3 regions of the Kitasatospora sp. NPDC087271 genome follow, and region 3 is predicted to be linked to each of the others. Evidence: riboswitches for the same ligand, from Rfam matches in the RefSeq annotation. Region 3 holds a riboswitch; each other region holds the start of a gene.
The links. Region 3 has a riboswitch for cyclic di-AMP ahead of ACIO9K_RS06755 (M23 family metallopeptidase). Riboswitches for the same ligand answer to the same signal wherever they lie in the genome.
Positions count from the first base shown of each region.

Region 1: another riboswitch for cyclic di-AMP. It lies ahead of ACIO9K_RS26755 (LysM peptidoglycan-binding domain-containing M23 family metallopeptidase); the one in region 3 lies ahead of ACIO9K_RS06755 (M23 family metallopeptidase).
Region 2: another riboswitch for cyclic di-AMP. It lies ahead of ACIO9K_RS00085 (transglycosylase family protein); the one in region 3 lies ahead of ACIO9K_RS06755 (M23 family metallopeptidase).

Region 1 is NZ_JBIUYQ010000018.1:35,225-44,523, forward strand. It holds gene purB (adenylosuccinate lyase) at 1-562, shown strand, start outside; gene ACIO9K_RS26750 (MFS transporter) at 570-2,102, opposite strand; cyclic di-AMP (ydaO/yuaA leader) riboswitch at 2,415-2,597, shown strand; gene ACIO9K_RS26755 (LysM peptidoglycan-binding domain-containing M23 family metallopeptidase) at 2,600-3,559, shown strand; gene ACIO9K_RS26760 (DUF2470 domain-containing protein) at 3,830-4,549, opposite strand; gene ACIO9K_RS26765 (MFS transporter) at 4,729-5,943, shown strand; gene ACIO9K_RS26770 (RidA family protein) at 6,022-6,447, opposite strand; gene ACIO9K_RS26775 (IclR family transcriptional regulator) at 6,474-7,223, opposite strand; gene ACIO9K_RS26780 (sugar kinase) at 7,261-8,364, opposite strand; gene ACIO9K_RS26785 (amino acid deaminase) at 8,491-9,299, shown strand, end outside.
Region 2 is NZ_JBIUYQ010000001.1:8,780-18,078, forward strand. It holds gene ACIO9K_RS00045 (M56 family metallopeptidase) at 1-28, shown strand, start outside; gene ACIO9K_RS00050 (MarR family winged helix-turn-helix transcriptional regulator) at 91-522, opposite strand; gene ACIO9K_RS00055 (MFS transporter) at 610-2,124, shown strand; gene ACIO9K_RS00060 (TetR family transcriptional regulator) at 2,385-2,963, shown strand; gene ACIO9K_RS00065 (helix-turn-helix transcriptional regulator) at 3,042-3,908, opposite strand; gene ACIO9K_RS00070 (ATP-binding protein) at 4,327-4,848, shown strand; gene ACIO9K_RS00075 (DUF397 domain-containing protein) at 5,228-5,491, opposite strand; gene ACIO9K_RS00080 (hypothetical protein) at 6,051-7,022, shown strand; cyclic di-AMP (ydaO/yuaA leader) riboswitch at 7,454-7,614, shown strand; gene ACIO9K_RS00085 (transglycosylase family protein) at 7,601-8,989, shown strand; gene ACIO9K_RS00090 (LacI family DNA-binding transcriptional regulator) at 9,106-9,299, opposite strand, start outside.
Region 3 is NZ_JBIUYQ010000002.1:795,436-804,734, forward strand. It holds gene ACIO9K_RS06735 (SpoIIE family protein phosphatase) at 1-681, opposite strand, end outside; gene ACIO9K_RS06740 (PP2C family protein-serine/threonine phosphatase) at 854-1,984, opposite strand; gene ACIO9K_RS06745 (TetR-like C-terminal domain-containing protein) at 2,206-2,775, opposite strand; gene ACIO9K_RS06750 (alpha/beta fold hydrolase) at 2,846-3,673, opposite strand; cyclic di-AMP (ydaO/yuaA leader) riboswitch at 4,019-4,177, shown strand; gene ACIO9K_RS06755 (M23 family metallopeptidase) at 4,190-5,023, shown strand; gene ACIO9K_RS06760 (hypothetical protein) at 5,084-6,073, opposite strand; gene ACIO9K_RS06765 (GNAT family protein) at 6,116-6,688, shown strand; gene ACIO9K_RS06770 (sensor domain-containing protein) at 6,880-7,620, shown strand; gene ACIO9K_RS06775 (hypothetical protein) at 7,720-8,472, shown strand; gene ACIO9K_RS06780 (GNAT family N-acetyltransferase) at 8,509-8,970, shown strand; gene ACIO9K_RS06785 (hypothetical protein) at 8,967-9,299, opposite strand, start outside.

The DNA.
Region 1 (9,299 bases), on a different contig from region 3:
CCGCTCCTGCGAGCGCGTCAACGGCCTGGCCGTCATCCTGCGCGGCTACGCCTCGATGACCGGCGAGCTGGCCGGCGACCAGTGGAACGAGGGTGACGTCTCCTGCTCGGTGGTGCGCCGGGTCGCGCTGCCGGACGCCTTCTTCGCCTTCGACGGCCTGCTGGAGACCTTCCTGACCGTCCTCGACGAGTTCGGCGCCTTCCCCGCCGTGATCGAGGCCGAGCTGGACCGCTACCTGCCGTTCCTCGCCACCACCAAGGTGCTGATGGGCGCGGTGCGCGCGGGCGTCGGCCGGGAGACCGGGCACGAGGTCATCAAGGAGCACGCCGTCGCCTCCGCGCTGGCGATGCGTGCGGGCGCCCGCGAGAACGAGCTGCTGGACCGGCTGGCCGCCGACGAGCGGATCCCGCTGGACCGGGCCGGGCTGGACGCGCTGCTGGCCGACCGGCTCTCCTTCACCGGTGCGGCCGGTGCTCAGGTCGCCGAGGTGGTCCGCCAGGTGGAGGCCGTCGCCGCCGCCTACCCGGAGGCCGCCAAGTACGCGCCCGGTGACATCCTCTGACGATTCGTCAGCCAGCTGAGGGCCCTGCCGCCGATCCGGTGGCGGGGCCCTCGTCCGTGTGGACGTGGCCCGGGTCGAGCGGCGGGGTGGTGCCGCAGGCCCACTCGCAGTCCGGCTCGGCCACCGGGCGGTCCACCGGCGCGAGCACGTTGCCGCGGACGGTGGCGAAGGCCGTCAGCCCGCCGGTGACCAGCAGCCCGGCGCAGATCAGCATCGCGGTGCGGAAGGCGGAGTCCACCGCGGACGGCACCCGGTAGGCGTCGCCGCTCAGCCCGGCGAGCGAGGGCAGCGCGGCGACCGCGAGCAGCCCGGCCGCGCGGGCGGCGGCGTTGTTGACGCCGCTGGCGATGCCCGCGTGCCGGACCTCGACGGCGGCCAGCACCGTCGCCGTCAGCGGCGCGACCAGCAGGGTCATCCCGCAGCCCAGCACCGTGACGGCGGGCAGCACGTCCGCCCAGTAGGAGGAGCCGGGGCCGGTGCGCAGCATCAGCAGCACCCCGGCGGCGCACAGCAGCGGACCGACGGTGAGCGGGATCCGGGGGCCGATCCGCTTGCCCAGCCGCCCGGCGCGCGCCGACAGGGTCAGCATCAGCACGGTGATCGGGACCAGGGCGAGGCCGGAGACCAGCGGGGAGAAGCCGGAGACGATCTGCAACTGCACCACCAGCAGGAAGAACACCCCGCTGAACGCCGCGTAGACGCAGAGGGTGACCAGGTTGACGGCGGTGAACAGCCGGGAGGAGAAGAGGCCGAGCGGCAGCATCGGCTCGGCGGCGCGGCGCTCGACCGCGATGAAGGCCGCGCCGAGCAGCAGGCCGATCGCGCCGGTGAGCCAGACCGCGGGGGACAGGCCCTCCCCGGCGGCGGTCAGCGCGTAGGTGATCGCGCCGAGGGCGAGCGCGGCGAGCAGCGCGCCGGGGACGTCGAAGCGGACGACGGCGCTCTCGTTCCGGCTCTCGGGGACGAACCGGGAGGTGACCGCGACCACGGCGGCCGCGAGCGGAAGGTTCAGCAGGAAGATCCACCGCCAGCCGGGGCCGTCCACCAGCCAGCCGCCGAGGAAGGGGCCGACCGCGGCCGACACCCCGCCGAGGCCCGACCACAGGCCGACCGCCGCCGAGCGGTCGTCCGGGTGGAAGACGGCTTGCAGCATGGCGAGCGAACCGGGGGTGAGCAGCGCCCCGCCGATGCCCTGGACGGCGCGGGCGGCGATCAGCACGTGGATGGTGGGGGCGGCGGCGCAGGCCGCGGAGGCGGCGGCGAACCAGAGCACGCCGATCAGGAAGACCCGGCGCCGGCCGTACCGGTCGCCGAGCGCGCCGCCGAGCAGGATCAGTCCGGCCAGGGTGAGCAGGTAGGCGTTGAGCGTCCACTGCAGGGACGCGAGGGAGGCGCCGAGATCGGTGCCGATGCGGGGCAGCGCGACGTTCACCACGGTGCCGTCGAGCATCGCCATGCTGGAGCCGAGCACCGTCGCGAGGAGGACCCAGCGTCCCCGCGAGGTGCCCAGGCGCAGTGTTCCTGCTTCGGAGGTGGCCACGGGCCGATCCTGCGCCCGTGGGGCGTACGTGACAAGGGTCACCGGGTGGCGTGTCGGTGGGTGCGCGGTGCGTGAGCGGGCGGGTGCGCAGCGGTGGCGGAATCGGCGCAGCGTCGTGGATCAGTGGCGCCGGGTGAATGGATTGTGCACGTACGGTGCGGCCGATCATTCGGAGGGTCACCGCAGCTCGGGGGGTTGTCGGCGGTTCAAGTGATCGACATTGCTTCACCCGAACGGATGGGTTTTAGTTCAGCGACCGCCCGGCCAGTCCGGACGGATCCACCGGGTGGAACGCCGAATCCTGCCGCTGCCCGGTGGCTCGCACCGAACTCTGTACGGCAGGAGCGGGGGACCCACAGGTAAGTCGCCGGACCGGAAACGGCACGCTTTCGCGTACCCGGATCCAGGGCCGGCTAGGGGTGAAGCCGCATGTGCGGCCGGGCAACTCCAGCCCGAACCCGACAGCTCACCTCGCAGGCGTCGGAGAGGAAAATTCCATGCCTGCACAGGCTCGTCGTATCGCCCTGCCCCGCGCCGCCCGCATCGGGATCGCCACCGCCGTCACCGGTGTCTCCTTCGCCCTGCCGCTCGTCACCGCGATGAGCGCCCAGGCCCACCCCGCGCCGGCCGCCGCGGTCACCGCAGCCCCGGCCGCCGCTCCCGCCGACCAGGCCCAGGCCTCGTCGCAGGAGAGCTACCGCGTCGTCAGCGGTGACACCCTGTCCCGGATCGCCGACGCCCAGCACGTCGACGGCGGCTGGCAGGCGCTGTACGACCACAACCGCGAGGTCGTCGGCGGCAACCCGGACCTGATCTTCCCCGGTCAGCGGCTCGTGATCGCCGGCCAGGCCGCCCCGGCCAAGCCCGCTGCCCCGGCGAAGCCCGCCCAGCCGTCCGCCCAGGACGCCGCGCCGGCCACCACCGCCGCCAAGCCGCAGGCCCAGCTGGAGGTCCGGACCGAGGCGGCCAAGCCGTCCGCCCAGCTCCAGACCCAGCTGCAGACCGCCGCGCCGTCCGCCACGGTCAGCACCGTCCCGGTCGCCGCCGCTTCCGCCTTCGTCGCCCCGCTGGCCAGCCCGAAGCTGGGCACGGCCTACGGCGTGGCCGGCTCGATGTGGGCCTCCGGCCACCACACCGGCCAGGACTTCGTCGCCTCCACCGGCACCCCGCTGCGCGCCGTCGGCAACGGCGTCGTGGTGAAGGCCGGCAACGGCGGCGCCTACGGCAACGAGGTCGAGATCAAGCTCGCCGACGGCCACTACGCCGAGTACGCGCACCTCTCCTCGATCGGTGTGAAGATCGGTCAGGCCGTCAAGGCCGGACAGCAGATCGGCCTCTCCGGCGCGACCGGCAACGTGACCGGCCCGCACCTGCACTTCGAGATCCGCAACGGCTCGGAGTACGGCTCGGACATCAACCCGGTCGCCTACCTGCGGGCCCACGGCGTCGCGCTCTGACCCGTACCGGATGTACCGGATGTACCGGATGTGCCGGATGAGGAACCACCGCTGCTACGGGGCGAATCGACCGCCCGGGATGGTCATGTCGGGTGACCGCTCGACCGGGTGATCGCCGCAGCAGTGGACATGGGCGCGGGACACGCCCAGGCCGGCCCGGCTCGCGAGACTTCTCTCGCGAGCCGGGCCGGCCGCTGTCGTTTCCGGGCCTTGGTGGGTGCCCCCAAGGCGAATTGACGATGCGTCAGGCCGACGCTCTGGTGGGCCGGTTCAGAGCCGGTGGGCGGGCAGCCCGTGCTGGGCGGCGGTCAGCAGCTCGTGCATCCGCTGCCCGAAGTCCTCGGTGTCGGCGGCCGGTTCGGGGAAGACCAGGCGGACGTCGCGGTGGCCGTGCGGGTGGTCCAGGCGCAGGACCAGGCCGTGGCGGTCCAGGGCGAGCGGGCGGACCTCCGGGTGCTGGGCGAGCAGGTCCGGGTCGAGCAGCCGGGTGAGGACGGCGAGGGCGTCGGCGTGGTCGTCGGCGAGGTGGGTGAGCATGGCGGCCTCGTAGCGGGCCAGCGGGTCGGGCGCGGCGAGGGCGAGGTCGCCGGCGGTGAGCGCGCCGGTGCCGTACGGGGTGGCGAGGACGGCGTGGGCGACGTCCACGCGCAGGTGGACGCTGAGGCCGTCGTCGGCGAGGTGGGCCAGGTGCAGTCGGCCGGCCAGGGTGAGGCGGGCGCGGATCCGGTCGCGGACGGCGACGGGGGAGATGTCGGTGACGTCCAGGACGACGGCGAGTCCGTCGGTGGCGCGGGCGGCGGCGGTGGCGAGCGGGTCGCCCAGCGGGGCGCGCAGGCGCAGCCGGGAGCCGTGGACGGAGACCGGGGTGTCGAGGTCGTGGTGTTCGCCGCAGGCGCGGACGGTGAGCGAGGAGGTCGCGCTGAGCAGGCTCTGGACGCGCTCGGCGGTGGTGGGTTCGGGCACCTCGGCGTCGCCGGCGGGCAGGCTCATGACGGACCTCCAGTTAGTTAGGTGAGCCTAACCTAATCTCCGCTCGGGGGTGTGGCAAGTGGCGTGGCCGGGATCGCTGTCATCAGGGATAGATGGCGCTTGCAAGTACCTGCGGGTGTCTCGTATTGTCGACGCTGGTAGTTGCATGCGCAACGGTTCTCTCTGGAAAGCGGTCCCTCATGCCCCTCGCGCTCCTGGCGCTGGCGATCAGCGCCTTCGGTATCGGCACCACCGAGTTCGTGATCATGGGCCTGCTGCCCGAGGTCGCCGGCGACTTCTCGGTCTCCATCCCCACCGCCGGTCTGCTGATCTCCGGCTACGCGCTCGGCGTCGTGGTCGGCGGCCCGCTGCTCACCATCCTCGGCACCCGGGCCCCCCGCAAGGGCATGCTGCTGACGCTGATGGGCCTGTTCGTGGTGGGCAACCTGATCGCGGCCGTCGCCCCCGCCTTCGGGCTGCTGATGATCGGCCGGATCGTCAGCGCCTTCGCGCACGGCGCGTTCTTCGGCATCGGCTCGGTCGTCGCCGCCGACCTGGTCGCCCCGCACAAGCGGGCCGGCGCCATCGCCCTGATGTTCACCGGTCTCACCGCCGCCAACGTGCTGGGCGTCCCGATGGGCACCCTGCTCGGCCAGCACTTCGGCTGGCGCTCCACGTTCTACGTCGTCGCCGGGCTCGGCCTGCTCGGCCTCGCCGGGATCGCGGCGCTGGTGCCCGTCCAGCCGAGGGCGGGCGCCGCCCGGCTCGGCCCCGAACTGGCCGCCTTCCGGACCCTGCGGCTCTGGCTCGCGCTCGCCATGACCGTGCTCGGCTGGGGCGGCATCTTCGCGATGTTCACCTACATCACGCCGATGATGACCGAACTGGCCGGCTTCGCCCCGAGCAGCGTCACCTGGCTGCTCTTCCTGTTCGGCGTCGGCCTGTTCGTCGGCAACCTGCTGGGCGGCTGGTTCGCCGACCGCGCGCTGATGCGCAGCCTCACCGTGATCCTCGCGGTGCTCGCGGTGCTGCTGTTCGCCTTCACCTTCGCCGCGCACAGCAAGCCGGCCGCGATCGTTCTCATCCCGCTGATCGGGCTGTTCGGCTTCGCGACCGTCGCGCCGCTGCAGAAGCGGGTCATGGACCAGGCGGCGGGCGCGCCGACGCTGGCCTCGGCCGCCAACATCGCCGCGTTCAACCTGGGCAACGCGCTGGCCGCCTGGCTCGGCGGGCTGGTCATCTCCGGCGGCCTCGGCTACGACGCGCCGAACTGGGTGGGTGGGCTGCTCACCGCGGTCGCCCTCGGTGTGACGGTGTTCGCGGCGGCGCTGGACCGGCGCGGCGCGGCGGGCGAGGGGAGGGTCGTGGCGCGCTCGGGCGCCCCGGCCGAGCAGGGCGTGCCCGCGGGGCGGTGAGCGAGGGGGGGCGGCGGAGGGCCCGGACGCCTGGTGCGCGTCCGGGCCCTTGCGGTGGTCAGGCCGCTCGACGGTGTCTCAGGCGACGACGGCCTGGGCGTCGATCTCGACCAGCATCGGCTCCTGCGGCAGCTCGACGAAGATCGTGGTGCGGCAGGGCTTCACGCCGCCGGGCTTGATGTTCTCGTCGATGAACTCGGCGTACACCTCGTTCATCAGCGGGAAGTCCGCCCGCTTGGTGAGGTAGACCCGGAACATCACCACGTCCTCGATGGTGGCCCCGCCGGCCTCGACGATCGCCTTGACGTTCTCCAGCGTGCGCCGGGTCTGCGCCTTCACGTCGCCGTGGTACAGGTACTCGCCGGTCGCCGGGTCCTGCGGGCCCTGGCCGGAGACCTGGAGGATCGGGCCCTTGCGGACGCCCTGGGAGAACATCCAGGCGGGGGCGGGGGCGCCGTCGGTGCGGACCTCGGTCTTGCCGCTGGTCGGGTGCTGCTCGTTCATGGGGTTCCTTACGGTCTGACGGTCGATCAGTTGTGGTCCGGGCGGCCGCAGTCGGCCGAGATGGCGCGGGTGGTGGCGAGCAGCTGCGGGAGGAGGTCCAGCACCTGCTCGTAGGGCAGGACGACGTCCGGCACCGAGATGGACGCGGCAGCGACGACCCGGCCGCTGGCGTCCCGGATCGGTGCGGCCACGCAGTTGATGAACGCCTCGTGCTCGGCGTGGTCCTGCGCCCAGCCCTGGACGGCGACCTTCTCCAGCTCGGCGAGCAGCGCCTCGGGCGTGCTGAGGGTGCGGGGGGTGTGCGGGGTGAAGTCGATCCCGGCGGCCACCCGGCGGCGTTCGGGCAGCGGTAGGTCGGCCAGCAGCACCTTGGAGACGGCGGCGCTGTGCAGGGCGGCGCGCAGGCCGATCCGGGAGTACATCCTGACCGGGTGCCGGGAGTCGAACTTGTCGATGTAGACGACCTCGCCGCCCTCGTACGCGGCCAGATGCACGGTCTGGCCGGTGGTGGCGTTGAGCTCGGCCAGGTGCGGGGCGGCGATCCGGCGGACGCCGCGCTGTTCCAGGGCGAGGCCGGAGAGGGCGAACAGGCCGGCGCCCAGGTGGTAGCGGTAGGCGGCGTCACGGTAGACGAACCGTTCCTCCTCCAGGCTCTGGAGCAGTCGGAGCACGGTCGTCTTGTGGACGCCGAGCACCTCGGCCAGCTGGTCGAGGGAGCGCTCGCCCTCGCCGAGTTCGGCGAGCAGGCGCAGGGCGCGGGTGACGGTCTGGCTCATCGTGCTCCGCCGGGGTCGTTCGGGCTCGGGTTCGTGCTCATTGTGCCCGGGCCCGCCGGGTGTCGCGGGACCGGTCCGCGGGGACGGCCGGGCCGGTGATGCCCTCCACCGAGACCCGGGTGGCGGCCCAGTCGGCGGGCGAGGCGTCGAGCAGCGCGGCCACCACGGCGGCGGGCGGCAGTTCGGCCTGGTCGCCGTGGGCGGTCAGCGCGCAGGCGGCGCTCAGGTGGCCGAGTCGCAGCCGGCGGCGCTGGTCCAGGCCGCGGACGGTGCCGGCCAGGTAGCCGGCGGCGAAGGCGTCGCCCGCGCCGGTGGCCTCGACCACCTCGACGGCCAGGGCCGGTTCGCTCACCGCCGTGCCGTCCCGCTCCAGGGCGGTGACCAGCCGGGCGGCGTCCTTGACCACCACGGTGGCGGGGGAGGCGAAGCGGCGGCGCAGCGCGGCCGGTTCCCCGGTGCCGAACGCGGCCTCGGCCTCGTCGGCGCCGATCAGCAGCAGGTCGGCGGCGTCCAGCAGCGGCGGCAGGACGGCCGGGTCGCGGTCGTGCCAGAGCGCGGGGCGCCAGTTGAGGTCGAAGCTGACGGTCCGCTCCGGGCGGCGGTCGGCGAGCAGGGCGCGCAGCAGCGCCAGGCAGTCGTCGGAGAGCGCGGCGGTGATGCCGGACAGGTGCAGCAGGCGGGCGCCGGACAGCAGCCGGACGGCCGCCGGGTCGGCCAGCAGGGCGGGGGAGAGCGCGGCGGCCGCGGAGCCGCGCCGGTGGTAGTGCAGCCGGCTGCGGCCGGGGCCGAGGTCGTGGTGGTGGCCGGTGGCGCCGCCGACCTCCTTGAGGTACAGGCCGGTGGGGCGGTGCGGGTCGACGGCGACCGCCGAGACGTCCACGCCGCGGGCGGCGACCTCGGCGAGCAGCCGGCGGCCGAAGCCGTCGTCGCCGACCCGGCTGATCCAGGCGGTCGGGACGCCGAGCGCGGCCAGCGCGCCGGCCACGTTGGACTCCGCGCCGCCGACCGACAACCGGAAGTTCTCCACCGCCTCCAGCGGGCCCGGCCGGTCCGGCAGCAGCACCGCCATGGACTCGCCCACGCACACGGCCGTCGGGGAAGGACCGGGGCGGGCCGGGCCCGGGGTGTCCTGTCGCGGCATCTGCTGGGCTCCTCCGTCTGCGGCGGCCGTTCCGTTGACCGTGATCCGGCGCCGATGCTAGAACCGTCATGCCAACATGTGCAACCCTCATTGCACATGTTGCAACACGGCAGATGGAGGAAGACGGTGGAGCAGACCTTCGCAAGCATCGGCACCGGGCCGGGCATCGGCGACGGCGCGGTGGCGGCCCTCGCCGACGAGACGCTCGACTGGCGGTTCAAGGCCGCCCCGCCGGAGGCTTGGGGGCACTCCGTCCGCGACTGGCTGGCCACCGGACCCACCCTCACCGGGCTCGGCACCCCGCTGCTCACCCTGGACGGTGCCGCGCTCGACCACAACCTCCGCACCATGGCCGACTGGTGCGCCAAGGCCGGGGTCGTGCTCGTGCCGCACGGCAAGACCACCATGGCGCCCGCCCTGTGGCAGGCGCAGCTCGCCACCGGCAGCCACGGCATCACCCTCGCCAACCTGCCGCAGGTGCGCGTCGCCCGGGCCTTCGGAGTCGAGCGGATCCTGCTCGCCAACACCCTGCTCGACCCGGCCGGACTGGCCTGGCTCGCCGACGAACTGGCCGCCGACCCGGCGTTCGCCTTCGTCTCCTGGGTGGACTCCACCGAGAGCGTCCGGCTGATGGACGAGGCGCTGCGCGCCGCCGGGGCCCAGCGGCCCGTCGAGGTCCTGGTCGAACTCGGCGGCCCCGGCGGGCGCACCGGCGCCCGCGGCGTGGACGCGGCCGTCGAGATCGCCGCCGCCGTGCTGCGCGCCCCCACCCTGCGCCTCGCGGGCGTCGGCGGCTACGAGGGCGCGCTCGCCCACGACGCCACCGCCGACGGGCTGGCCACCGTCCGCGACTACCTCAAGGCGCTCGCCGACCTGCACGGCCGGCTCGCCCGCGCCTACCCGGACGACGCCCGGCCGATCGTGACGGCCGGCGG
Region 2 (9,299 bases), on a different contig from region 3:
CGCCCCGGGGCTGACCTCGCTCCTCTGAGAAGGCCCCCACCCCTCCGGAAAGGCCCAATCCGGGCTTCGGTCCACCGAGTTGACACCAGGTCAGCTTGCCGGCGGCTCGTCCAGCGGCCCGAGCGGAGCGCCGAGGGTCAGTTCGAGCACCTCTCGATGGAGCGGCCTGGCCTGCTCGTACCGCTCCCGCCCGGTCCCGGTCAGGGTGATCACGATGGCCCGCCGGTCGCTCTCGCACATCGCCCGGGTGACCAGCCCGCCCTTCTCCAAGCGGGCGATCACCCGGGACAGCGCGCTCTGGCTGAGGTGGACGGTGTGGGCCAGCTCCTGCGCCCGCAGCGCATGACCGCCGCCCTGGCACCCCTCCACCAGGCGCTCCAGCACCTCGAACTCGCTCACGCCCAGCCCGCACTTGTCACCCAGCTCGCGATCGAGCATGCAGGCCGTGGCGGCATGCCGGGCCAGCAGGTCGCGCCATTGCGCGACGAGACCGGCCTCCGCCGGGGAGTCGAGATCAGCCACGGTGCCACCCTAGCACGTGCGCCGTAAAATTATGTGTTCACATCTTATTCATTTGCATTGAATGCACACGCATGTACTGTCCTCCCCATGACCACCGCGACCGCCTCGTCACCCGACGCCCCGTCAACCAGCGGGCTGAGCTGGACACCCCGCCTCTGGGGCACCCTGATCGTGCTCTGCGCCGCCATGTTCCTGGACGCCCTGGACGTCTCCATGGTCGGCGTCGCCCTCCCGTCCATCGGCTCCGAGCTGCACCTCTCCACCTCCGCCCTGCAATGGGTGGTCTCCGGCTACGTGCTCGGCTACGGCGGCCTGCTGCTGCTCGGCGGCCGCGCCGCCGACCTGCTCGGCCGCCGCCGGGTCTTCCTGGTCGCCCTGGGCGTCTTCGCCGCCGCCTCGCTGCTCGGCGGCCTGGTCGACGACGGCGGGCTGCTGATCGCCGCCCGCTTCCTCAAGGGCGTCAGCGCCGCCTTCACCGCCCCCGCCGGCCTGTCGATCATCACCACGACCTTCGCCCAGGGCCCCGCCCGCAACCGGGCGCTGTCGATCTACACCACCTGCGGCGCCAGCGGCTTCTCGCTCGGCCTGGTGCTCAGCGGGCTGCTCACCTCGGTCGGCTGGCGCTGGACGTTCCTGATGCCCGTTCCGGTCGCACTGCTCGCCCTGCTCTTCGCGGTCCGGCTGCTCCCCCGCCCCGCCGAGGAGCGCGCCAAGGGCGGCTACGACGTGCTGGGTGCGATCACCGGCACCGCTACCGTGCTGCTGCTGGTGTTCACCGTCACCGAGGCGCAGGGCGTCGGCTGGCTGAGCCTGCGCACCGTCGGCTCGCTGGTCGTGGTCGCCGCACTGGCCGCAGCCTTCCTGCTGGTGGAGAGCCGCACCGCCCACCCGCTGGTCCGGCTCGGCATCTTCCGCAACGGCTCGGTCGCCCGGGCCAACGTGATCGCCTTCGCCATGGCCGGCGCGTACGGCGGGTTCCAGTTCGTCGTCACGCTCTACCTGCAGCACCTGCTGGGCTGGTCGGCGCTGCAGATGGCCCTCGGGCTGCTGCCGGCCGGCGCGTTCATCGCGCTCTCGGCACCGTTCATGGGCCCGATCGTGGACCGCTTCGGCACCGGCCGGCTGCTGCCGATCGGCCTGCTGGCCCTGGTCGGCGCGTTCGCGCTGTTCCTGCGGCTGGACGAGCACAGCTCGTACCTGGGTCTGGTCCTGCCCTCGATGCTGCTGCTCGGCGTGGGCTTCGCGCTGGCCTTCCCCTCGGTGAACATCGCCGCCACCGACGGCGTGGGCGACGAGGAGCAGGGCCTGGCCTCCGGCCTGGTCAACACCGCGATCCAGGTCGGCACCGCGGTGGTCCTGGCCGGCGCGACCGCGATGATCGCCGCCGGCAGTGCCGGCGGCGACAGCCCGCAGGCGCAGCTGGACGGCTACCGGCCGGCCCTGGTGTTCGTCACGGCGGTCGCGCTGTTCGGCCTGCTGATCGCCGCGGTGGGCGCCCTGGTCGACCGGCGGCGGACGTCAGCTCCCGCGCCGGTGCCGGACTACGATTACCCCCCGGTCGGGTCGAGCGCGGCGCGGACCGAAGTCCTGACCAACCGCTGACCGTCGACCGCCGCCCGGGCCGGGCCCCGGCCCCCGCCGTCGGACAATGGCGCCGGCTCCACCAAACCCCCGTTTTGGTGGAGCCGGCCGTCTTCGTACCGGGCGCCCGAGCGGCGCCCACCGGCGCGCGGTTTCACGGTGCGACTACCGGCTCCGCCAGTATATTGGCCCGGAGCCAACGAACGTTCGGAGCAGACACGATGGCACCTCGCGGGGATTCGGTCAATGAGGAGATGCGGCAACGCTCCCGTCGGCGCATCATGCGAGCCACCGTCGAACTGGTCGACCGGCACGGATACGCGGGCACCACGCTGACCGACATCGCCGAGCGGGCCGGGCTCGCGCGCGGGCTGCTCTCCTACTACTTCGACGGGAAACGGCTGCTGATGCAGTCGGCGACGCACCGGATGATGCACCAGTCGCTCTCCGGCGCGCTCGCCGAGCTGGCCCCGGACGCCACGCCGGCGGCCCGGCTGGCCCGCGCGATCGACGCGGTCCTCACCCTCGCCCTGGAGCACCCGCGGGTGATGCGCTCGCACCTCGCGCTGATCCTGGACCCGGACTCCGGTGCCTTCGTCCAGGACCCGGAGCAGCAGCAGCTCGGCGCGATCCTCCAGGGCCTGCTGCTCGACTGGGGCGCGCCGGACCCGGCCGCCGAGCACGCGGTGCTGCGCAGCGCGCTGATGGGCGGCTGCATCGGGGTGCTGCTGCCGGGCGCCGAACTCCCGCTGGCACTGATCCGGGCCGACCTGTTCCGCCGCTACGACCTGCCCTGGGAACTGGGCACCCCGCCGCAGGCACTGCCGCCGGAACGCGAACGGCCGCCGGCCCGCGGCTGACGGCGGGTGGACGGCGGCTCGGTGTCCGGGCGACCGATCGCGGGTCGCCGGACCCGTACGCTCTGCCGGGAGTTCGCCTCAGCGCTCCTTGAGGATCGACGCCAGCAGGTCCACGGTCCGCTCGGGCGTGAGGCTGTCCACGCAGAGCCGCTCCATGACCTGGATGTACGCGTCGACGTCGTCCCGCTTGTCGAGGTACAGCGCGCTGGTGAGCTGCTCCAGGTAGACGACGTCCGCGAGGTCCTGTTCGGGGAAGCGCAGGATCGTGAACGCCCCGGACTCCCCCGCGTGCGCGCCGAATCGGAACGGCATCACCTGGATCACGACGTTGGCCTGCTCGGCGACGTCGATCAGGTACTGCACCTGGCCGCGCATCACCTTGGGCCCGCCGACGGGGCGGCGCAGCGCGGCCTCGTCGATCACGGCCCACAGTCGCGGGCTGGCGCCCTCGGTCAGCAGCTTCTGGCGACGCAGGCGGAGGCTGACCCGCCGCTCGATCTCCTCCTCGCTGACGACCGGCCGACTCTGGCCGAAAACCGCCCGTGCGTACTCCTCGGACTGCAGCAGTCCGGGGATGAACTGCACCTCGTAGGTGCGGATCAGCTGGGCGGCCTCCTCCAGGCCGACGTAGGTCTGGAACCAGCCCGGCAGCACGTCGTTGAAGCTGTGCCACCAACCGGACTTGTTGGCCTCGCGGACCAGCCCGAGCAGTGCCTCCCGCTCCAGGCCGTCGTCCACGCCGTAGAGGCTGAGCAGGTCGGCGACGTCGCGCTCCTTGAAGCTGACGCGGCCGAGTTCCATGCGGCTGATCTTGGACTCCGAGGCCCTGATCGCGTAGCCGGCGTCCTCGCGCGTGATGCCGCGCGTCTCACGCAGGCGACGCAGCTGAGAACCGAGGAGGATCCGGCGGACCATCGAGCCGCCGCCCGGCTGAACTGTGGTCATGCGGTCGAAACCTCCACCTAGGGCAAACAGCGCACAGTCTGCCATCAGTTGAGCGCTCACGGTGCCGATACTGACGGATGTTCCTATCAGTTCCACACTCCACACACCAGGATGCACGTGCATCCGGCGCTTGCATATGCCAATAGTGCGACTGCACGTGAATCGACTCTTGCATCTGCAGTGAGCGCACACCACCATGGTGCACGTGCACCTGCACATCCCTGGCATTCCCGCGGGCTCCGCGTCGACCCCACGCGCGACTCCGTGCACCGACCCGGCAGCGTTCCCCCGCGCCACCGGGGGTTCGTGTGCGCGCGCGCTGGTCGAGGGGGCGGCCGAGCGGCCGAGCGAGTCGGAGGTGACCGGCATGACCCCGGCGGGTCCAGCCGTGTCCGCCCCCTTATGGGAGGAGCTCTTCATGAGCACCGGTACGGCTTTGGCGGTTGACCCCCATGTGGTCACCTGTACGCTCGCTCCTCGCTTCGAAGCCGTCAGAACCGCGCGCGACTTCGCCAGAACCTCTCTTCAGCGCTGGGGCCTGATGGAGCTGTTCGACGACGTCGCGCTGGTGGCCTCGGAGCTGGTGACCAACGCACTGCGGCATGCGATCGGCGCACGGCCCGACCCTGCGGGTGGCGTCCAGGGCGAGTACGACTTTCCCATACAGCCGACCCCTGAGGGACGGCTGCCGATCCGAATAAGCCTGGTCCACCGCTCTCCCCAGGTGGTCTGCGCGGTGAGCGACCCGAGCTGCATCGGCCCGGTCGCCCGGGAGGCGGACTTCGTCGCCGAGTCCGGCCGCGGACTGCACCTGGTGGAGTCCTTCAGCCGCTCCTGGGGTTGGCACCCACTGGGCAGCGGCAAGGTGGTCTGGGCCCTGTTCGAGGCGGAGCCGGCCACCGGTTCCGAACTCGGTGGACGGCACCGGCGCTCGGCCTAGCGCCAGGCGGCGCGCGGCCGGCCGAGGGAGGCCCCGGGAGGACCGCACCCCGGGCTCCGCGGAGCGGATCGACGGGCCTGGCACAGGTGCGCCACGGGCTCCGGCCCAGCCCTCAGGGCGATTCCCACGACGATTCCCGGGCCTGCCTCCCGGACGAGCCGGCCGGACCGACGGCCGGGCACCCCGGCGGCCCGACTCCCGTCCACGTCCGGGCCCCCAACCGTGCGCGGGACCACCCGCCGCACCTGCGCGCGGTCGGCCACGAGAACGCCCGTCGCGAGAGCGCCCGTCGTGTGGCCCCGGACCGGCCCCGGACAAGACAAAGGCCGTCGCGGTGTCAGTACCCACGACGGCCCCCCGATGGCAGGACGACGGCCGGTCAGACCGCCAGGTGGTCGAACTCCCCGTCCTTGGCCCCCAGCAGCAGGGCGGCGATCTCGGCCCGGGTGTAGATGAGCGCCGGACCTTCCGGGAAGCGCGAGTTGCGCATCGCCACATCGCCCCCCGGCAGGGCCGCGAACTCGACGCAGTTCCCCTGGGAGTTGCTGTGCAGGCTCTTCTGCCAGACAACCCCCTTGAGGTCGGCGGCCGCCATCCCGTTGTAGGTGTCGTACGAGCCGTACGTGTCCTGCGAGTCGTGCATAGAAATCTCCCGAAGAGCTCCGGAGTGGTCGTCCAGCGCGGCGCTCCCGGCACCCGCCGAACGAACGGACCGGCCCCGTACCGGCCCGGCACAACGCCTCACTTGACGCGATGATAGCTGCTGTGCACGTGCATCAGCACGGGACATTGCAGGTGCACGAGGCCTTTCACCGGCAGTTCTGAACTCTTCACGGACCCTTCTCCTGACGGTACGTAAACGGACATAGCCGAGTGAATCGCCAGATTCTCGATAACCGGCCGTGAGCGGCTCCCCGCTGAATGTTGATCTTCAGGCGCCCGGAGTCGCGCCTTCGTGACCCTCCGTCAGGCGACCTCCTGGCTGTGAGACATCTCACGCGCCACAGAAGCAACTCGACGCCCCGTCGGACACGTCAGGGCAACCAGCGGTGATCGCTCGAAGGCTGGGTGAGATATGTCCGGATTGCGGGCAAACCGCCCGGACGGACACGACGGGAGCGCGGCGCACCCGCCATGACCACGTGAAACTCGAACGGCAGCCGAATGCAGGCCTGACGGGCCGATGTCCTACGATCTCCGGCATGAGCACCGCAGCCATCCCGGGCGCGCCACTGCCCGTCCGCACTCCAGGCTCCCGTGCGCGGGGGCGCCACCGTCGCCCCGAGCGCCCCGAGATCCCGGCCGGATCCCCGGCCCTGGTGCTCGCCGTGCCCGCGACCGCCGGGCCCGAGTCCCGCTCGGTCGTCGAGGAGCTGCTGTCGATCGTCCGCAGCGAGCAGAGCGGCATCCAGACCGCCGTCGGCTACCTCCCGGGCGAAGCCGCCCAGGGCGCCGACAGCGACGACCGCACCGTCGCCGAACTGCTGGCCATGGCCGCCGAGGCCGGCCTGCCCGCGCCGGTCCTGGTGCCGCTGGTACCCGGCCCGCACGGATTCCTGACCGAACTCCACGCCCTCGCCGCCGAGTACGGAGCCCCCGTCACCGACGTGCTCGGCCCGCACCCGCTGCTCGCCGAGGCCGTGCACGTGCGCCTGTCCGAGGCCGGCCTGGCGCGTGCCGACCGGGCCCGGCTGTTCGCCATCGCGACCGCCGCGGACGGCGTCGTGCTGACCACCGTCGGCGGCGAGGAGGCCGCCGCCGCGGCCGGCATCACCGGTGTCCTGCTGGCGGCCCGGCTGGCCGTCCCGGTCGTGCCCGCCGCGCTCGACGTGCCGGGCTCGGTCGCCGCGGCCGTCAACCACCTCAAGGAGACCGGCTCCCAGCGCCCGGCGCTGGCCCCGCTGGTGATCGGGCCGGAGGCCGACTCCGAGCTGCTCGCCACGGCCGCCGAGGAGACCGGCTGCCCGTCCGCGGCGCCGCTGGGCGCCTACCCCACGGTCGGCCAGCTGATCGCCTCCACCTACCTGGCCGCGCTGCCGGCGCCCTCCCCCGAGGCCCTGGCGCAGGCCGAGGCCGAGGCGGCGGAGGCCGCCGAGGGCACCTACGCCGACCACTCCGGCCGGGGCGGTCACGCCGCTCACGCCGCCGCCGAGGAGTCGGCCGGCCAGCAGTAGCGGTCACCGCACGCGGGAAGGGCCCGGAACGGCTACGTTCCGGGCCCTTCCCGCTTGTCCCGTAAGGGAGTTAAAGAACGAATAGGTGCGATGTCTGTTCTGTCCATATTTGTTCACCATCGCTCGACACATCCCCCGACGACCACAGTGCGGACACGCCGCCCTCCCGACGGACGGGCCCCCGGGCGACCCGACCCACCGTCACCCGCCTCCTGAAGCGCAGACAGTTGCGCGCACCCTTCGCGGGGTTGCCGGAAATCGGTCATTTCCGATCATGAAAAGCGAGGGGAACGACCGTTCTCGTCAAACCGTGATGCGCGTCACAGGTGTTTGCAGTTTGAACTTAAGTCTGCTTAACGTGCTCCCCGTTCGTGGCCACACGAACCCAGTTCATCCGCGACGCCGAGTCCTGCCGTCGGATGTCCTGGCAGCGCGAAAACGCACCACGGCAGGAGCGGGGGACCCACAGGTAAGTCGCCCCGGACCGTTCCCCGGAACGATCCAGGGCTAGGGGTGAAGCCGCGCCCACAGCGCGGCCGGGCAACTCCAGCCCGAATCCGACAGCTCACCTCGCAGGCGTGGGAGAGGACTGCGTCTTCATGCTGCCCACCAACGGCACCCGTCTGTCCAGTCGTACCCGACGCGTGATCGCCGCCGTCGGCGTCGCGGGCGTCGGCCTCACCATCCCCTGCCTCACCTCCGGCACCGCCTCCGCCGCCTCCGTCGCCACCTGGGACAAGGTCGCCCAGTGCGAGAGCACCGGCAACTGGAGCATCAACACCGGCAACGGCTTCTACGGCGGACTGCAGTTCACCTCCAGCACCTGGGCCGCCTTCGGCGGCACCGCCTACGCCCCCCAGGCCAACCAGGCCACCAAGGACCAGCAGATCGCCGTCGCCGAGAAGGTCCTCGCCTCGCAGGGCCCCGGCGCCTGGCCCGTGTGCTCGGTCCAGGCCGGCCTGACCAAGGGCGGCGCCCCGGCCGCCGTCGACACCTCGGCCGGTTCGACCACCGGCTCGGCTGCCGGTTCGACCGCCACCAAGCCCGCCGCGAAGCCGGCCGCCCCGGCCGCGAAGCCCGCGCAGACCCCGGCCCCGGCCGCGAAGCCCGCCAAGCCGGCCGCACCGGCCCAGGACCAGGCGCAGGCCCCCGCCGACTCCACCAACGGCACCTCGGCCCAGAAGGGCCAGAGCCAGGCCCGGAACAGCGCCCAGCCCCAGGCCGACGACTACACCGTCGCCTCCGGCGACTGGCTGTCCTCGATCGCCGACAAGCACAACCTCCAGGGCGGCTGGCAGCGGCTGTACGAACTCAACCGCGGCACCCTGACCGAGGGTCCGGACAGCATCTACCCGGGCCAGCGCCTCTCGTTCAAGGACGGCGGCCAGGCCCAGCAGTCGGCTCAGGCCGACCGGTCCGGCTCCGGCTCGTCGGCCACGTCCGGCTCGGACTTCACCTGGTTCGACCGCTCGCAGAAGTCCGGCCAGACCTCCAACGGCGCTGCCGCGAACGCCAAGCCGGCCGCCCAACCCCAGGCCCAGGCCACCAAGCCGGCCTCCAAGCCGGCCGCCCAGACTCAGACCCCGGCTCAGACCCCGGCCGCCACCGGCAGCATGGCCGCCGCGGTCTCCTTCGCCCAGTCGAAGGTCGGCCAGGCGTACGTCTACGGCGGCACCGGCAACGGCGGCTGGGACTGCTCCGGCCTGACCCAGGCCGCGCTGCGCGCCGCGGGCGTCTCCGTCCCGCGCGTCGCCGCCGACCAGGCCGCCGCCAGCACCCGCGTCTCGCTGGACAGCCTGCAGGCGGGCGACCTGCTGTTCTGGTCCAACAACGGCCAGAACTCCGGCGTCTACCACGTCGCGATCTACATCGGCGGCGGCCAGTACGTCGAGGCCGCCAACCCGAGCTCGGGCGTGCGCCTGCAGACCGTCGCCAACTGGGCGCCGGACTTCGCCGGCCGGGTCTGAGCACGACCCACGACCGACGGGTGACAGCCGACAACTGACGGCTGACCCGGCACCCTGGTGGCACACGACGGGCCCCGGAGAGCAACTGCTCTCCGGGGCCCGTCCGTTGACCGTCCTCAGCGCGCGCAGGCCCCCGTGGACCCGCGCATGACCAGCTCCGGCTGGAACATGAACTCCCCGCGCTGGACGGCGTTTCCGCCGACCTCCTCCAGCAGCGCGTCCACCGCCGCGGTCGCCATCGCCTCGACCGGCTGGCGGATCGTGGTCAACGGCGGCTCGGTGAAGGCGATCAGCGGCGAGTCGTCGAAGC
Region 3 (9,299 bases):
GTCCAGCTCCGGAGCGGAGCCGTCGGCGGTGGCGGGCTGGCCGGTGACCCGGAACGCCGCGGCGTCCCAGTAGCTCTCGCCGGTGACCAGATCGCGCTCGAAGGCACCGTGCCCGGCCGCCCGGACGGCGAGCGACAGCATCGGGTGGGCCAGCCCGGCGGGGAGGCTCCCGGCCCCGTCCGGCGGTGCCCCGGCCGGATCCTGGGGTATCCGGGCGTCCGCGTGGTCGAGCAGGTGGGACAGCCGGTGGGCGCAGGCCTCGCCGATGGTCTCCAGGACGTCCAGGTCGCGGCGGGGGACGGTGCCCCGGTGGGCCAGCGCGAGGGCGAGGACGCCGACCGGCCGCTCGTCGACGACCATCGGCAGGGCGATCACGGCGACCATGCCGGTGCCCATGCCGACGTTCTTGTTCGGGTAGTCGACGCTGGTGTGCTCGGGACTGAGCAGGTAGGGGCGGCGTAACCGCAGGGCCATCGCGGCGGGGAGGTCACTGGCCGGATCGACGGTGCTGTAGCGCTCGTGGGCCCAGTCCGGCAGCCCGTGCGAGGCGGTCAGCCGGAGCATCCCGGCGGAATCCAGCAGGTAGAGCGCGGAACCCTCGCCGGTGATCCACCCCGGCCCCTCGGCGAGGACGGTGCCGAGCAGTTCGGCGGCGCTGGTGCAGCCGAGCAGTAAGCGCACGCAGCGCATGGGGCTGCGGGCGGTGGGACTGCTGCGCGGCGTCCGGCTCTCGTCCTCGGAGGGGGGAACCCACGGAGAGCTCAGGTCCATCGGATACCCGGCCTTTCCGCTCTCGGGGGGTGGGTGCCCTCTGGGTGCCCGAACGGGCACTTAATTCTTAATACCTTATTTCTCAAGCGGGTGCTGAAGCGGGTGAATGGTGGCCCAGACGGCGCACCAGCACCAGCGTCCGGTCGTCCGCCGCGTCCCGCGCCACCGTCCGGACCAGCCGCTCCGCCGCACCCCGGGTGAGCTGCTGCTGCGTCCGCCACGGCCGCACCACGGGCTCGGCCGCCGCCAGCAGCCGACCCACCCCCTCGTCCAGATCCCGACCCGGCACCTCCACCAGGCCGTCACTGAACAGCAGCAGCGAATCGCCCCGCCGCAGCCGCCCCGACACCGCCGGATACAGCGCGCCCGACACCAGCCCCAGCGCCGGGCCGCCGTGCCCCGACCGCGCCCAGCCGCCGCCGTCCGCCCGGCGGAACTGCGCGGGCGCCGGATGGCCGGCGTTGAACAGCAGGTAGTCGCCCGTCGCCGGGCGCAGCGCGAGGTGCACCGCCGTCGCGAAGTCGTCCTCCCAGCCCATCCGCACCAGGTGGTCGTTGGCCGCCGGCAGGAACGCCTCCGGCGGCACCCGCCCCAGCAGCATCGCGAACGCGCCCGACAGGTGCGTCGAGCGGGCCGCCGCCCGGCTGCCCTTGCCCGACACGTCCACCAGCAGCAGCTCCAGCAGATCCTCCTCGGGGCGGTGCGCGCACAGCAGGAAGTCACCCGAGAACGAGGTGTCGCCGGCCGGCGCCAGCGCACTGTCGAAGTGCCAGTCGAGCAGCCGCTCCGGAAGCCGGGCCAGCGTCCGGGTGTGCTCGGCCAGCTCCAGCAGCATCGAATCGCCCTGGGTCCCGCGCAGACCCAGCCGGTGCCGGAACCGGTTCGCGGCCAGCACCGTCACCGCGGTCGCGGCCAGTACCAGCGTCACCCCGATCCGCACCCCGAGCGGATCCCGCACCACCGCCCCCAGCACCCCGCCGGCCAGCGCCGCGCACACCAGCACCAGCAGCTGCCCGCGCCGCAACAGCAGCCCGCCGACCACCAGCGGCAGCACCAGCGCCGACGGCGGCCAGCTGTACGGCAGCACGATCGGCAGCACGCTCAGCACCGCGGTCACCCCGAGCAGCACCCCCAGCGCGTACCGCGCGGCCCGGGCGTTCCCGTCCAGCAGCCGCAGGTACCACCGCCGCGCCCTCGCTATCGGTGCGGGCACGTGGACCTCCGCCAAGGGGTCGGTGGTCCCCTGTCATGACCACCAGTCAGCCCGGCCACACTAACCCGTCCGCCCCCACCACCCCCAGGCCCGCTGCCTGCCCGCCGCACGGGAAGTCGGCGGGTCCGACTTCCCGCGCACGCCTCACCCGGTGCGCCGGCCGTTCCGTCGTCGGGGGAGACCGGGCGGGTCGTGCCGCGGCCGGTGCGGTGGCCGGCGTCTCAGGGGGTGGGCCAGGTGCGGAGCCCGGTGGTGAGGAGGGTGATGAGGCGGCTCTGGGTGGTGGCCAGGTCTTCGGCGAGCTGGAAGCCGCCGCCGATGGAGAGGGAGGCGAAGCCGTGGGCGACGGAGCGGACGGTGCGGGCGGCGTGGATCGCCTCCGCGCCGTCGAGGCCGTACTCCCGCAGGACGGCGATGATCACCCCGACGAGCCGGCCGGCCGCGCGGGTGAGGTCGTCGTCCGGCTGCGGGGCCTGCGGGAGGGCGTTGTAGCGGTGCGGGTACTCGGTGGCGTACGCGTGGTAGGCGCGCAGGACGGTGTCGACGGCGTCGTCGCCGCTGCGGCCGACGGCGGCCTCGGCGAGCCGGTCGGCGAGTTCCTCGGTGACCCGGACGGCGATGAGCCGCCGCAGTTCGGCGAGGCCGCCGCTGACGTGCTTGTACAGCGACGGGGTGGCGACCCCGGCCCGGGCGGCGACGGCGGCCAGGGTGAGGGCGTCGGCGCCCTGCTCGTCGATGAGGGCGATGGCGTGGTCGACGACCTGCTCGGGGGTGAGTCCTACTCGGGGCATGGTGTGGGCTCTCCGTCGGTGGAAGGCGTACGTGGCGGGGCGTGGCGTGGCTGACGTGGGCGGGCGGGGCTCAGGCGAGTTCGGCGAGGAAGGGCAGCAGGGCGCCGGCGGTGGCCTGCGGGTTGTCGGCCATCGGGTAGTGCCCGGATCCGTCGATCATGACCTTCCGCGCGTTGAGCGCGGCGGCCTGCCGGTCGGCGACGGCTTCCGGCTCGGGGAAGTCGGGGTCCTTGCTGCCCATGATGACGAGCGAGGGGCAGCGCACGGCCGCGGTCCAGCCGACGGGCGCGGAGTCCCCGCTGACGTGTCCGCGGGTGGCGGTCTTGCGGCCGGGGGTGCGCATGGCGGCGACGAGTCCGGCCACGTACGGGTCGAAGTCGGCGGGCTTGGCGCCCGGGTAGGCCAGCTTGCGGTGGTAGAGGCCCCAGAAGGCGGGCGAGTGGACGGTCAGGAAGCCCATGACGCGGAGGGCGCCGCGCATGAGGGCGCCGGGCGGGGGGTTCTCGACGAAGGCGTCGATCAGGGCGATGCCGGCGACCCGCTCGGGGGCGTCGCCGGCGGCCTTGACGACCGTCGCGCCGGTGTAGGAGTTGCCGACCAGGACGGCGCGGTCGATGCCGAGGTGGTCGAGCAGGGCGAGGACGTCGGTGGCGATGGCGGCGGGGGAGTAGTCGTCCCAGATGATCGAGGATTCCCCGAAGCCGCGCAGGTCCATGGTGACGACCCGGCGGCCGGCGGCGGCCAGCAGCGGGCGGAGGTGCCGGTAGGCGGCGCGGGTGTCGAGCATTCCGGGGAGCAGCACGACGGGGGCGCCGTCGCCCTGTCGGGTGTCGTCGTAGGCGAGGCGGCCGCCGGTGACGTCGAGGTACTGGGTGGTGGGGGCGCTGGTGGCGTTCACGGTGGGCCTCCGGAGGGTTGCCGGTGCGGGGCTTCGGCGCTGCCGCCGATAGCCGTAAAGCTAAGGCTAATAGCCTTAGCCGTCAAGCCCTCGCGCCCTGCGGAGCGGGGGAGGCCGGCGGGGAGTGCGCGGATGAAGGGTCGTTCGTTGACGTCCGATCACGTGAGGTGGCGTCAACGGTGCTCAAGGGGGTGCAGGGGTGCCCAAGGGGAACAAAACGCCCGTCGTGCCCCGGAGTGCCCCGCCCGTCTCCGGTCGTCCCGGGCGAACGGCTTGGAATCAGGGCCTCCTAGGATTAACGTTTGATAACGCAGCGCGGTCGTCAACGCCGTACCCAGACGGCACCGTGCGCCGTCGCCTAATCCCGCCGACCGGCCTCCGGGCAGGTCAGGGAGCCGGGGAACCACGTTCCTTGGGGTGAATCGGCGGGGCTCCGGCCCGGCCGTAGGAGACCTTCCTGCTCCGAACCCGTCAGCTAACCCGGTAGGCGCGAAGGAAGGAAAGGAGCGCGCCTCCGTGGCGTCGACGCACACTCCGGCACACCCGGCCGGCCTCGCAGCAGGTACCCGGCTCCTCGACCACCCCGGCCCGGACGGCCCCGAGTACGCGGGCCCGGAGGCCGAGACCAACCGGCACCGGATGCCGCGTCAGGTCCGTGGGACCTCCCCGCTGCTCGGCGTCACCGCCGTCGCCGCCACCCTGGGCGCCACCGGCTTCGCCTCCGCCACCCCGGCCGCCGCCCCCGCCATCGAGACCCCGGACGAGACCCCGGTCGCCCTCTCCGCCGACCCCGGCCTCGCGCTCGCCGCCCGCATCCAGCTGCAGGCCGACAGCCAGCGCACCGCCGCCGAGGAGGACGCCCGCGTCCAGGCCGCGAAGGAGGCGGAGGCCAAGGCCGCCGCCAAGGAGGCCGAGGCCAAGCGGGCCGCCGAGGAGGCCGAGCGGGCCAAGGCCGCCGCCCTCACCCTGCCGGTGCGCGACTACCACCTCACCGCCCACTACGGCCAGAGCGCCCGCTACTGGGCCCACCTGCACACCGGCCTGGACTTCGCCGCCGACACCGGCACCCCCGTCTACGCGGTCGGCCAGGGCACCATCACCTCGGCCGGCTGGTCCGGCTCGTACGGCTACCGGATCGTCGAGACCCTGCCCGACGGCACCGAGATCTGGTACTGCCACCTCTCCTCGATCATCAAGGGCTCCGGCAAGGTCGGCTCCGGCCAGCAGATCGGCAAGGTCGGCGCCACCGGCAACGTCACCGGCGCGCACCTGCACGTGGAGGTCCGCCCCGGTGGCGGCGCCCCCGTCGACCCGGAGACCTGGTTCCAGCAGCGCGGCCTCAACCCCTGACGCACCCGCGAAGCCCCGGCCGCCGGAACCAGAAGGCACCGCGGCCGGGGCTTCGCCGCGTCACTCCTGCGCCGGGTCCGCCGACTCCGCCGACTCCGCCGGGTGCGCCGGCTCCGCCGGGTGCGCGTCGAACTCCTCCTGCGCCGGGCCCGCCAGCCCCTCCAGGCGGGCGTCGAACTCCTCCTGCGCCAGCCCGGCCAGGTACGCGTCGATCTCCTCCTGCCCCGGCTCCGGCGCGAGGTCCGGGAACTCCTCCACCAGCAGTCGCGGCAGCCCGGGCACCGTCCACTCCCCGTACAGGTCGAGCGCGGCCTCCACCGCGGCCTCCTCGAACGCCCCGAAGTCCCCGGCCAGTTCGTCCGGCATCGGCCGGCCCAGCGCGGTCAGCTCGGCCAGGTTGCGGTAGCTGCGCCGCATCAGGCCCTGCTCCAGCAGCCGGCGCGCGCCGTCGGTGGCCATGCCGACCGAGATCACCCGGGTCGGGCTCCAGCCCTGCTCGTCCACCTCGTCCAGCCAGCCGGTCTGCGCCAGTGCGGCGAACACGGCCAGCCGCTCCTCCTGCGCCAGCTCCCGGAAGCCGGTCAGCCACTCCCGCACCGCCTCCGGATCCGCGACGTCCGCCCCGTACGCGTGCAGCAGCAGCGCGTACAGCCGGGGCCAGGTCACCAGGTCGGCGCGGCGCAGCAGCCCGGCCGCGACCTCGCCCTGCCACTCGGCCTCGGCGTGCAGCCGCTCCTGGCGCTTGGCGTTGAGCCGCTTGGCGGCCCGCTGGTGGTCGGTCAGCAGCCGGACGGCGGCGCCGTACGCCAGCGGGTCCGCCTCCGGTTCGGGTTGGACGTACAGGTAGAGCCGCTCGTACAGCAGGTGCTCCACCGCGTTCGAGGTCAGTTCGGGCCAGCCGTCGTGCATCCTGCCCTCGCCCAGCTCCAGCAGGGCCAGCACCGCGCGCAGCGGCGCTTCGGCCACCGGGGCGCGGTCCTCTTCCGCCGCCCAGGCGAGCAGGTCGGAGGCCCTGGTACGCGGGGCGAGCCGCAGGTCTTCGTCGTTCATAGCTCGAACGGTAACCGCTGGCCGGGAGTAGGGTCGGCTGCCATGGTCCCCGTACGACTCACCGGCCCCCGGCTGGCCATCCGCGAGTATCACCACACCGTCGGCGACGTGGACGCGCTGTACGGGCTGTTCAGCGACCCGGAGGTCACCCGCTACCTCCCCTTCGAGCCGCGCGACCGTGAAACCTGCGCCGACCAGATCGAGCTCTACCTGGAGGAGGCGATGGCGCCGGAACGGGACACCTACCGGCTGGCCGTCACCCGGCGCGACGACGCCGAGGACCCGGTGGACGCCGTGCCGATCGCCCACGCCTCCCTCACCCTCGGCAAGCACCGCTCCGCCCACCTCGGCTACGTGCTGGGCCGCGACGTCTGGGGCCGCGGCTACGCGGGCGAGATCGCCGGCCTGCTCTGCGAGCTCTCCTTCGAGGCCCTCGGCGTGCACCGGCTGGCGGCCCGGGTCGACGTGGACAACGCCGCCTCGGCCAAGGTGCTCCTCCGGCTCGGGTTCCAGCTGGAGGGGCGGGTCCGGCACGACCTCTACAAGGGCGGCGCCTGGTCCGACTCGTACCTGTACTCGCTGCTCGCCGACGAGTGGAGCGGCGCGACCGGCTGACGGCCCGGCGTGCACGTCCGGCGTGGACGTCCGGCGTGGACGTCCGACGCGGACCTGGGGGCAGGCCTGCCGGGTCAGGCCCGGGGGGTTAACCCCACCCCCGATCCGCCAGGCCTCCGGATCCTCCCCGGCCCGCCGTTCGACCAGACTGATGCCATCAGCAGTCGAGAACGAGGGACCGGGGCCGGGACATGAGCATCAGCCGAAGCGCGCAGGACCGCGAGTGGGACGTCCTCGGTGGTTACGGCGACGACCCGCGTCCCGCTCGGGCCCACCGGACCGAGGAGCCGCCGGCCGTCTGGCGGGCGCCGTTCTCCGGGCACTACTACCGCGAGATCGGCTACACGCTCACCGGCCTGCCGCTGTCGGTCATCGGCTTCTCCGTCTCGATCGTGCTGTTCTGCATGGGGATCGGCACCTTCGTCACCGTCCTCGGCCTGCCCGTCCTCGCCCTCCTGACCACCGTCGCCCGCGGCATGGGCCGGATGGAGCGGGCCCGGGTGCGCGGCATGCTGGCCCTGGACGTGCCCGCCCCGACGCCGGTGCGCCAGACCCGCCCGGGCACCTGGGGGGCGATCACCGCGCGGCTGGCGGACCCGGCCGGGTGGAAGGCCGCGTTCTACCAGGTGGTGATGTTCCCGTGGGCGGTCCTCAGCTTCGTCCTGTCGCTGGTGTTCCTGCTGCTCGGCTGGGCGATGGCGCTGTACCCGCTCTACCACTGGGTCTTCCCGGCCTTCACCTCCTGGCGCGGGTACCGGATCTTCGACTTCTACGACAGCGACAACGTCCAGCACGTCTACTACATCGAGGGGGCCTGGCAGATCGCCGGCCTCTCGCTGGTCGGGGTGCTGCTCATCATCCTCACCGCCCAGCTGGTCCGCGGCCTGACCAACGTGAACCGGGCCGCCGCCCAGGGCCTGCTCGGCCGCTGAACCCCGCGGCCCTCCCCGGCCCCGCCCGCCTCCCCGGCCCCGCCCACACCCGGACGTGCTCCGGATGCGGGTGGGGCCGGCCCGTGTTGGGATGGCCGGGTGGCCGCCGCACACACCCCCGCCGACCCGGGCGCCCTGGGCCGGGACATCCTGGTCACCTCCCGCCCGCTGGACGAGTACTGCGACCTGTTCGACCTCACCCGGGCCCAGCTCGCCGCGCTGCCGGGCCCGGTGCTGGACTGCCCGGGCGGTGCGGCCGGCCTGGCCGCCGAGGCGCGTCGGCTCGGCTGCCGGGTGATCGCCGCCGACCCGGCGTACGCGCTCCCCGCACCCGAGGTCGCGGCCCACGCGCTGGCGGCCCGGGCGTCGATGGCCACCGCGATGGCCGCCCGTCCGCACCTGTACCCGTCACCGCGCTCCTGCCGGCCGGACCGCTACCTGCGCAGTTGGGACCGCGCCCGCCGCCTGTTCGCCGCCGACTCGGCCGCGCACCCGCAGCAGTACGTGGCCGCCGCGCTGCCCCGGCTGCCGTTCGCGGACGGCGCCTTCGCGCTCACCCTGAGCGGCTACCTGCTCTTCGCCTACCCCGAACTGTTCGGCCCCGAAAGGCAGTTGGACGCCCTGGTGGAACTCGTCCGGGTGACCTCCCCGGACGGCGAGGTCCGCGTCCAGCCGCTGCACGACGGGCACGGCCTCCGCTGCGCCCACCTCGACCCGCTGCGGTACGCGCTCGGCGAGCGCCGTGTCGCCAGCGAGATCCGCCGCTTCCCCCGCGCCGCGGACGGCCGCACCCGCCGCGTCCTGGTCCTGCGGGCCGCCGACCGCCGCCGCCGGTCTGCTGCCGAAAAGTAATGGTCTCTCCTGGTCAGTGCCCCTATACTCGCCCGCATGAACGAGACGACCGTCAGGCGTGCCGGGGCGGCCGACGCCGACCGGCTCACCGAGCTGATACAGGCCTCCACCGCCTACCGCGGCCACTACTCGGCGATGATCGACGGCTACCGGGTCACCCCCGAGTACATCGCCCGGCACGAGGTGTTCCTGGCCTCGGACCCGACCACCGACCGGCTGCTCGGCTTCTACGGCCTGATCCGCGAACCGGCCGAACTGGACCTCATGTTCGTCGCCGACGAGGCCCAGGGGCTCGGCATCGGGCGAAAGCTGATCGCGGACATGCTGGAGCGCGCCCGGGCCGCCGGGATCGCCTCGGTCAAGGTGGTCTCCCACCCGCCCGCCGAGGGCTTCTACCTCCAGGTGGGCGCCGAGCGCACGGGCACCCGCCCGCCGCAGGTCAAGACGCCCTGGGAGCAGCCCGAACTGCGCTTCACCGTCGAGGAGTTCGGCAGCTAGCTGGGGTCGCCCGCCGACGGAGCCGACTGGACGGGCTGAGCTGGCTGAGCGGGTGGGACCGGCTGTCCCGGGTGGTCAGGCTCAGCGGGTCGGGCCGGCTGCGTCGGGACGAAGGCCGTCGCCTCCAGCCGGGACAGTATCTTCTCCGCCAGCCAGCTGCGGTCCGACCCGTACGGGATCCCCTCCGGCAGCACCAACTGCCCGGCCACCGCGTCCCGCAGCCGCTGCGCCTCGGCGCCGGGCAGCCGGGAGAGCAGGCCCCGGGCGGCCAGCAGCGCGTGGTACTGCTCGAAGCCGGAGCGCGGACGCTCGATCGCGTCCAGCAGGCT